Regions from separate parts of the Shewanella sp. SR1 genome, predicted to be linked through region 1. Evidence: predicted binding sites of a transcription regulator. Region 1 holds the regulator's gene; the other holds the start of a gene.
What was found. The regulator MetJ, encoded in region 1, represses methionine synthesis genes. The targets are predictions, from matches to a motif close to TAGACGTCTAGACGTCTA.
Positions count from the first base shown of each region.

Region 2: the regulator MetJ is predicted to act here: its motif matches at 3,339-3,356, upstream of serA (phosphoglycerate dehydrogenase).

Region 1 covers NZ_JAJAEF010000011.1:147,078-152,180, forward strand. The annotation lists gene phsA (thiosulfate reductase PhsA) at 1-120, shown strand, start outside; gene KV201_RS12635 (4Fe-4S dicluster domain-containing protein) at 133-699, shown strand; gene nrfD (NrfD/PsrC family molybdoenzyme membrane anchor subunit) at 702-1,649, shown strand; gene KV201_RS12645 (sulfite exporter TauE/SafE family protein) at 1,755-2,498, opposite strand; gene metJ (met regulon transcriptional regulator MetJ) at 2,580-2,894, opposite strand; gene metB (cystathionine gamma-synthase) at 3,107-4,270, shown strand; gene KV201_RS12660 (bifunctional aspartate kinase/homoserine dehydrogenase II) at 4,282-5,103, shown strand, end outside.
Region 2 covers NZ_JAJAEF010000036.1:69-5,171, reverse strand. The annotation lists gene KV201_RS20905 (two-component system response regulator) at 1-735, shown strand, start outside; gene ygfZ (tRNA-modifying protein YgfZ) at 905-1,867, opposite strand; gene serA (phosphoglycerate dehydrogenase) at 2,021-3,250, opposite strand; gene KV201_RS20890 (DUF2238 domain-containing protein) at 3,405-4,013, shown strand; gene KV201_RS20885 (response regulator transcription factor) at 4,399-5,064, shown strand.

The sequences.
Region 1 (5,103 bases):
AAAGAGTTGGTCAGAGCAACGGGCAAAGGTATCCACTGCGGTAACTTACTGCCGCACGTGACGGCTCCTGTGTGTGGCATGACAGTGCACACCACGGGCGTCACGCTGGCAAAGCGCTAATCGGAGGCTTAAATGAATAAACGATATGTAATGGTGCACGACGAGAATAAGTGCATCGGCTGCCAAGCTTGTAACGTGGCGTGTCGCAGTGAAAATGGCGTACCCGAAGGCGTTACTCGTCTGCAAGTGCGTGTGGAAGGCCCCTTTGGTGAGATGCCCAATCTGCACTTCAAATACCACAGGGTATCTTGCCAGCAATGTGAAGATGCGCCCTGCGTTAAGGTGTGCCCAACGGGCGCGGCCTATGTGGGTGAAGACGGCATTATCTCTATCCATACCGAGAAGTGTGTCGGCTGTATGTACTGTGTGGCAGCGTGCCCTTATAAAGTGCGCTTTATGAACCCAGAAACGAAGGCGGCGGATAAGTGTAACTTCTGTAAAGACAGTCGTTTGGCGCGGGGCGAAGAGCCAGCGTGTGTGACTGTGTGTCCAACCGATGCCTTAGTGTTTGGCGATGCTAATGACCCGCAGAGTGACGTGGCCATCATGCTCAACACTAAAATCACATACCAAGATAAAACCCATTTAGGCACTAAACCTAGGGTATATCGCGTTCCTACCAAAAGAGGGGGGATTTGATTATGAACAATACTTGGGGCGACATGGCGCAATATGATCCTGTCACTTGGCACTGGGTCATCGCCGTTTACCTGTTTATGGCGGGGTTATCCGCGGGCAGTTTATTGATTGGCATTGGTTTACGCTGGGCGAATAAGGAGCTCAGCGCGGGAGCCGAAAGCAGCATTCTTAAGGCGGCTGCCATTATTGGGCCTGTGGCCATTAGCTTAGGTTTAGCCTGCTTAGTGTTTGATTTAACCAAACCCTTCCACTTCTGGCTGATCTTAATTCACTATAACTTCCAGTCTGTGATGGCCATTGGGGTGCTGGCGCTGCTGGCGTATTCTCCCTTAGCCTTTGCGTACGCCATTATTGTGCTGCGGGATGACTTACCAAAATGGGGTTTGGGTTTCCTAGCGCCTATCGCTAAGTTACTTATGCCATTTCGAAAGCTGATTGAAGTATTGTTGTTTGTCCTCGCCATTGGCGTAGGGGCTTACACTGGCTTCTTAATTTCGGCGATGAATGCTTACCCTATGCTCAACACTGCGGTACTGCCTGCGCTGTTTTTAGTGTCGGGTTTATCGGCGGGCGCTGCGGCAAACGCGGTACTGGCACTCTTGCTGTTTAAGACTGACAGCCACGATAAAACTTTAGTCAAGATGCACGGTTTAGAGTTGCCTGTGATGGCGATTGAAATCTTGTTCCTGTTCATGTTGTTCTGCGCCTTGTACTTCAAGGGCGGCGCGGCGGCTGCGGCCTTAGCGTCGTTAACCTCTGGGCTATGGGCAAGCGTGTTCTGGATAGGCGTCGTCGGTATAGGTTTTGGTATTCCATTGCTGTTCATGTTGCTACCAGCCGCGACTCGCCATACTAAGGGCGCAATGATCATGGTTGCCTGCGCGAGCTTAACCGGCGTACTCGCTCTAAGACACTTTATTGTGTACGCAGGGCAAAGCTATTTAAGCTGAGTGTAAGCTGGCTTTAGATATTGATAGATAAAGAAAAGCACTGACAATGTCAGTGCTTTTTTATTGTTTGAATCTTCAGATGATTTGCCAATACAAGCAGGACGCTTATTGGGGCAATAACTCGATAACCGATTTCACCGTTAGCACTAAGGCGCTGATACTGCATAGGACTAAGGTCGCCATTTTAGTTTTATCTTTATCGACACTGCCCACTAATCGCCCCGCGACTAAATACCCTAAAAGCACTGAAGGCAGCAACATTAACGACAGCCACAGGTGCTTCAATTCTAATAAGCCAGTGATCGCCAAAATGACCATAGCTATGGTGGAGCTAAAAATGAAGAAGGCCGACAGGGCGGCACGAAACTGCGAAGCGTCTTTGCCTGACAATAGAATCGCCATCGGCGGGCCACCAATAGCGGCAATATTACCGAAAATCCCCGAGACGACGCCCGCCCCAAAGAGGGTTTTCTTATTCACTGGCAGGCTGAATTTATACAGGCTGAGTATAACCGCGACAGCCACAATGGCGGCGATGGATAACCCGAGTATGGGCTGAGGCGCAAACAGCAACAGACTCGCGCCGATAAAACCACCGGGCACGCGACCTATAAGCGCATATTGCAAGCCATTGAATTCTAAATGACCACGTTCCCGGAATAAGGTCAGTAGCGAGATGGTAAATCCCATGGCAATAACGGGACCCGGTACGAGCTGCGGATCGACGATATACAGCAAAGGACTGGCGACAACCGCTAGGCCAAACCCAATCAGGCTCTGGGTTAAGGCGCCAAGAAATACAATCAGTGAGGCCAAGGCGAGAGTCTGTGGATCTATCATAGAAAACATAGGATTCCATATAAACAAAAAGGGATCGTTAACGATCCCTATTGATGAGCACTGTGATGTAACTTTGCCAGCGACAAGTCGCTATTCCATGTCTTCCCACTCGATCCCCATCTCGTCCATCAGCAACTTGGCTTCGGCGGGAATGCTGTCTGGGCTATCTTTTGACAGATCTTCATCGTTAGGCAATGGCTGGCCAGTGTAGGCGTGCAAAAATGCCTCACACAACAGCTCGCTGTTGGTGGCGTGACGCAAATTATTGACCTGACGACGAGTTCGTTCGTCCGTAAGGACCTTAAGCACTTTGAGCGGAATAGACACAGTAATTTTTTTTACTTGTTCATTCTTCTTGCCATGTTCAGCATAGGGGCTGATGTATTCCCCATTCCATTCAGTCATTGACTCACCTGTTATAACGCTAAATTCGGGGCAGATTTTAAACCCTTACAAAGAACAGTCAAATTATTGCTACTATTTCTTTGTGATTGCAAACAGATTTCTTTATGTTCAGACGTCTAAACGTCTTCACGCCTATTGACGATGGCCTTGGGCTTAGGTACATTTAGACGTCCAGACATCTCTATCAGTCTACCGAATTTAGGAGTCCACCCATGGCAGAGCGTCAATTAGCCACACTGGCAGTGCGTCAGGGTATCGAAAGCGATACTCAATATGGCGCAGTTGTGCCACCGATTTATTTGTCGACTAATTACGCCTTCGATGGTCATAAAAATCCTCGCGAATTCGATTACAGTCGTTCAGGCAACCCAACACGCTGTATTTTAGGCGAAGCATTAGCGCAATTAGAAAAGGGCGCCACTGGCATAGTGACCTGCACTGGCATGGCGGCCATCACCCTAGTGACCACTTTGCTCGGCCCCGATGATCTATTGGTGGTGCCCCACGATTGTTACGGCGGTTCTTACCGTTTATTTACTAATTTGGCGAAGAAAGGCCAGTTTAAGCTGATTGTGGTTGATCAAACCGACAGCCAAGCGTTAACCGCAGCGATCGCGCAAAATCCTAAGATGGTGTGGCTCGAAACCCCGTCTAACCCGCTATTGCGTGTGGTGGATATCGAGGCTATTGCTAAGGCAAGCCATGAGGTCGGCGCGCTGGTGGTGGTCGATAACACTTTTTTATCGCCGATATTGCAACAACCCCTATTGTTAGGCGCGGATATCGTTATCCACTCCACCACTAAATACATCAATGGTCACAGCGATGTGGTTGGCGGCGCTGTGGTTGCCAAAGATGCACAAATTGGCGAAAGCTTACATTGGTGGTCGAACACGTTAGGCTTAACGGGATCGGCATTTGATAGTTACTTAACCCTGCGCGGCCTACGTACCTTAGCGGTGCGAATTCGTGAACATCAAGCCAATGCCCAGCGCATTGTTGAGGTGTTAACGCAAAGCTCTGTGGTGAGCAAAGTTTATTACCCTGGTCTTGCGGATCACCCAGGTCATGCCATTGCCGCCAAGCAACAAAAGGGCTTTGGCGCTATGCTGAGTTTTGAGCTCAAGGGCGGCGAGGCCGAAGTGGTGGCCTTTTTAGGTGCACTCAGCTTATTTAGTGTGGCGGAAAGTTTAGGTGGCGTTGAAAGTTTGGTGGCCGTGCCCGCAACTATGACCCACAGAGCCATGGAGCCGCAGGCGCGTTTTGAGGCAGGCATTAAGGACACCCTATTGCGTCTATCGGTGGGTATTGAAGATGCCGCCGATTTAGTTGCAGATATTCAAGCAGGATTAGCCGCCGTTGCGGCTTGTCAGTAGAGGAATAATAGATGGCACGTTGTCACTTACATAAATTTGGTGGCTCCAGTTTAGCGGATGCCGATTGTTATCGCCGAGTCGCCCATATCCTGTTAACCCACGGTCATAGCGATGACCTTGTGGTGGTCTCTGCGGCGGGTAAGAGTACGAATTTCCTGTATAAATTATTAGCGCTGCGTGATGCGGGTCAGTTGTGGCAAGAAGAATTACAAGTGCTGACCAGCTACCAACAGGGGTTGGTAGAGCAGTTATTGTCGAACGAACAAGCCCGCGATCTGCGCGAGCGTTTGGCGACAGATCAGGCGCAGCTCATCAGTCTATTGTCCCTCGACGAACGTAACGAATACCAAGTTAACCATGTGGTGAGCTTTGGCGAGCGTTGGTCGGCACGTTTAATGGCGGCGCTGCTGCGCGAATCAGGCGTGGCCGCAAGCCATGTGGATGCCTGTTCAATTTTAGTGGCCGATGAAGCCGCCGTGCCGCAAATTCGGGTGCAGGAATCCCGCGCAAAAGTACAAGCGCTGTTGGCCGCCCACCCAAATGAACGACTGGTGATCACTGGATTTATCTGCGCTAACGAGCGCGGCGATACTTTATTACTTGGTCGTAATGGTTCCGATTTTAGCGCTAGCTTGATTGCCAGCCTTGCCGATATTGAGCGCGTGACCATTTGGACCGATGTGGAAGGGGTGTTCAACGCTGATCCTAATAAGATCAACGATGCTAAATTACTGAAAAGCATGTCACTTGCCGAAGCCGACCGCCTAGCGCGTTTAGGCTCGCCAGTATTGCATTCGCGCACTTTGCAGCCTTTGTTCAATACCGAAGTGAGT
Region 2 (5,103 bases), on a different contig from region 1:
TTTGCTTTGGGCGCAGTGGATTACATCACTAAGCCCGTGAGTGCGCCTGTGGTTAAGGCGCGAGTGAAAACCCATCTTGCGCTCTATGATCAAAAACGCCTACTCGAACAACAAGTTAAAATCCGTACCCACGAGTTAGAAGAAACCCGTTTTGAGATCATCCGCCGCCTTGGCCGCGCCGCCGAATATAAGGACAACGAGACAGGTTTACATGTGGTACGCATGAGCCACTACGCCCGAATATTGGCGATAAAGCTTGGTTTACCTAGCAATTTCTGCGACTTAATTTTTAATGCGGCGCCGATGCACGATATCGGTAAAATCGGTACCCCCGATGCTGTGCTGAAAAAGCCGGGTAAGCTTGATGCCGAGGAGTGGCGCATCATGCAGCAACATGCCGCTATCGGCGCTGAAATTATCGGTGAACACAGCGATCCGTTATTGCAGATGGCCCGTCGCATCGCCTTAACTCACCATGAGAAGTGGGATGGTTCAGGTTACCCTAATGGCTTGGTGGGAGAGGATATTCCCCTTGAAGGGCGGATCACTGCGATTGCCGATGTGTTCGATGCCTTGACTTCGCAAAGGCCTTATAAGCAGGCTTGGACGATCGAAGCGACGATGGAGTTATTTGACAATCAAGCGGGAAAACATTTTGATCCTAAGCTGGTGGAAATGTTTAAAGAAATCCTGCCTGAGGCGATCGCTATTCGAGATACTTATTTGGAAAACTGATGCTCGAATGCTCGAATGCTCGAATGCTCGAATGCTCGAATGCTCGAATGCTCGAATGCTCGAATGCTCAAGTGCTCGAGGGCTTGAGTATAAGATAAGCTAAAGGCGCCATTGGCGCCTTTATTCTGTTTCAATCTCTATATCTATACCGTGTTATTAAATCAAAGCCTTATGCTTCGTCTAATGAGTAGGGCAGGGCTTGAATCGTTAAGCTTGATTGCTCATCGTCGGCAAAACGCAGTTTAGTCTCGTTGCTGGTATCGTTGGCAAGCACCGCAGTTAACAACACTTGGTTGCCACGCTGTACAAACTCAATAATATGGCCGCCACGGCGGAAGCCATCTTCCATCGCGATTTCAAGGCCTGACTCTGGGCTGATTTGCAGGTTAGTATGACCATGCAAAATATACAGGGCGCGTTTATTGCCGCCACGATATTTCATCCGCGCTATGGTTTCTTGTCCCATGTAACAGCCCTTGTTGAAGCTGATACCGTTAACCGCTTGTAGATTGCACATCTGCGGTACGTATTGGCTGGCATGGCTGGCGGCAAGGTTGGGATAACCCGCGGTAATTTCTAACGCTTGCCAAGCACTGGCATCAAATACGCTCAGCTTTGATTTGGCCACTAAAGCTGCAGCAGCTTCTGGGGTTAACATTAAAATGAAACGGTCAGCGTCTTTTAAAATCGCGCCATGTTCAATTGGCGTGAATTCTTGATGAATGTCGCCAAAATGTTCGCTCACGAACTGGCTTGCTTGTTCACCGGCGACCCCGAGCAAAGTCCATTCAGCGGATGCATTGCTTAAGGTGGCTTTGCTAAACACGGCATATTTTTGTAACTGGGGTAAATCGACTTCGATGGCATCCTTTGGCATCAGCATAAAGAGCGCATCTTGGATGGCAAAGGTCCTGAAACTGGCCAGCATTTTACCTTTTGGATCGCAATGTGCACCCCAGCGCCATTGGTTATCGGCTAATGAGCTGATGTCAGTGGTCACTTGGCCATGGATGAAACTGCGGCCTTGTTCTCCAACCACTTTAATAAGGCCCATATGAGATAAGTTGGCAAGCATGAGTGGAGGCAAAGAAGCGTCCAGATCCCAATGGGGCGTAGAAACTGAAATAGTCATAGCGAGATCCTGAAAATGAAGGCGATGTGAGAGGCTAGATTGTAACGGAATTCCTGTTGGCTCAAAAGCATAAGGCGCACATATCTGTGAATGATATGTGCGCCTTAGTCTTTGTACTTTAGCCGAAACGCTTAATGCGATTCGGCTTAACTCTTAAAACAGCACGCGGGTACGCAGTGTGCCTTCAATTGCCTTTAACTCAACTAAGGCTTCTTCGGCTTGGTGAGTGTCGACTTCCATGACCACATAACCAATCTCAGCGGTAGTTTGCAGATATTGCGCGGCAATGTTGATGCCTTTTTCCGAGAAGGCTTGGTTGATCTTGATCAGCACGCCAGGACGGTTTTGGTGAATATGCAGTAAGCGTGAGGTGCCTTTATGCATAGGTAGCGATACTTCAGGGAAGTTAACTGCAGATACGGTCGAGCCGTTGTCTGAGTATTTAGCGAGCTTGCCCGCGACTTCGATACCAATGTTTTCTTGGGCTTCTGCAGTACTCCCACCCACATGCGGTGTTAGTAATACGTTATCAAGACCTCGAAGTGGGCTGATAAATTCATCGTCATTAGATTGCGGCTCAACTGGGAACACATCAATCGCCGCGCCAGCGAGGTGACGTTCTTTCAAGGCGACCGTTAAGGCCTCGATATCAACCACAGTACCGCGTGAGGCGTTGATAAAGATGCTGCCCTTTTTCATCGCCGCAAATTCAGCTGCGCCTATCATGTCTTTGGTTTGTGGGGTTTCTGGTACGTGTAAGCTCACTACGTCAGCTTGCGCCAGTAACTGTTCCATTGAATGAATTTGCTGTGCATTACCCAGTGGCAATTTGTCTTCGATATCGAAGAACACCACGCGCATGCCCAGCGTCTCAGCCAGAATGCCAAGCTGAGTACCGATATGACCGTAACCGATTACGCCTAAGGTTTTACCGCGCACTTCGTAGCTGCCTGCGGCGGTTTTCATCCAGCCACCACGGTGGGCGATGGCGTTACGCTCAGGGATACCGCGCATCAGCATAATGATTTCGCCAATCACGAGTTCGGCAACACTGCGAGTGTTGGAGAATGGCGCGTTAAATACTGGGATACCCAGGGATTCGGCGGTGGCAAGATCAACTTGGTTGGTTCCGATACAGAAGCAACCGACCGCGATCAACTTCTCGGCGCGTTTCAGCACTTCGGCAGTTAATTGGGTACGTGAACGAAGTCCCACGAAATGTGCATCTTTGATGGATTCAATTAATGCTTCATCGCCTAATGAGGCTTTATGGTATTCGATGTTGGTGTATCCCGCACGCTCAAGTACATCGACCGCAGATTGGTGGACGCCTTCCAACAGCAGGATCTTGATCTTATCCTTGTCCAGCGAATGTTTCGCCATGATATGGGTACCCTCTAATTAATAGAAATGTTTCTTATGATATGCTGACAACCTTCACCCACCAAAATAGCACTTTTTTTACTCAGTGTGGAGGGCTAGATGGCTAAAGTTAATATTCTAAATTAAGAACAATATCGCATAAGAGGAAGAAACATTGAATAACAAAATCGCGTGGTGTGCTATTTACCTCTTAGTGCTCGTGTGGTCGGTGATAAATCCCGCGGATCCTTTCACTTGGTGGCTCGAAGCGGTTCCCGCATTAGTGGCTGTGCCACTGCTATTTTTTACCCGCAAACGCTTCCCATTAACGCCGCTGGTGTATGTTTTAGTGTTAGCCCATTGCTGTGTGTTGTTTGTCGGCGCGCATTACACCTATGCTGAAGTGCCATTATTCGACACTATTGCCCATTGGATGGGCTCAGAACGTAATAATTACGACAAGTTAGGTCATTTTGCTCAAGGCTTTATCCCTGCCATGTTAGCGCGTGAAATTATGCTGCGTAATCAAGCGGTCAAACCCGGTGCTTGGTGTGCGTTTTTAGTCACGTGTTTTGTGCTCGCGTTTTCGGCTTTTTATGAACTTATCGAATGGTGGGTTGCCGTGGCAACAGGTGAAGGCGCCGAAGCCTTTTTGGGCACCCAAGGCTATGTATGGGACACTCAATCAGATATGTTGATGGCATTAATTGGCGCAATTGTCGCACTCGTTTTATTGTCTCGTTTTCAAGATAAACAAATAGCGGCACTTAAACTCAGGAGCTAGTGGCACTGAGCTCCTGATTGTTTCTGCTCGAATCATAAGTTCATCCTTCCATAAAATATTTGGCGTGAGTGTGATGGCATTTAGCTGTCATACTTTCATGTTAAGTTTGTGTTGCAACTTTAGTCTGATATCTTCATAGTCTGAAGGTACTATGCGCCGTTATAGGTCGATGGTGATTTATATTTTCTACTGTTACTCTATTTATCTACGGTGAGTTAGTCGAATGTACTAAGGGTAAATAGGGAATAGTACATTTGGGTGATGTTTTTCAGTCTTTAACTAGTCAGAATTAACTAGGTTAATGGAATGTTTAAAAATCTAACTAAAGAGGCTAGTCAAACATACCATTTTGCCAATAGAGAATACTTTTCAGGGAGGAGAGTCATTGAGCACAATTAATGAATTGGTTTTTTTACACCAAATGGCGGCGCCATGTCATTTAGCGTTACTCGCTGAATCCATCGGTTTGAAAACTCGCATCGTTAAACATGCGGCAGAATTGGATTTAGATAAGAGTCGTCGTAGTTTTTATCTGATTACCCAAAAAGGTTCTGCATTGGATAACAAGGGGATACCTTTGTTGGCTTCGCGCTTAGTATCAAATTTTCCCGTGGCACTGTACCAAGTCGAGCGTGACTCTTTAGATCAAGAGTCAGCTATGTTACTTGGCATTCGAGGCATTTTATTTGCCGATCAACGTATGGATTTGATGTTAACAGGTTTACGTAAAATGGTGGCAGAGGAGCTATGGTACGATAGAACACTACTGAGTAAGATGTTCCGTCGTGTAGTGCAAAAGCTCGATGGTAACAATGAGATGCCCTCCGATACTGTAGCTATGCTGCAGATGTTGACATCCCGTGAGCGCACTATTATTCAATTTGTGTCGAGTGGCGCGAGGAATAAAGAAATCGCCCACAGATTGTGCATCAGCGAACATACAGTGAAGGCACACATTTCTTCCATCTTTCGTAAGACTCAGTCCCGTAATCGTGTGGAGTTGTTGCGTTGGGCACAAACCTATCAGACCCACTTTGAGTTGTGTAGCTAGGGTCTGTTGATCTTTGCTGTACAAATATTGTTCAGCAAT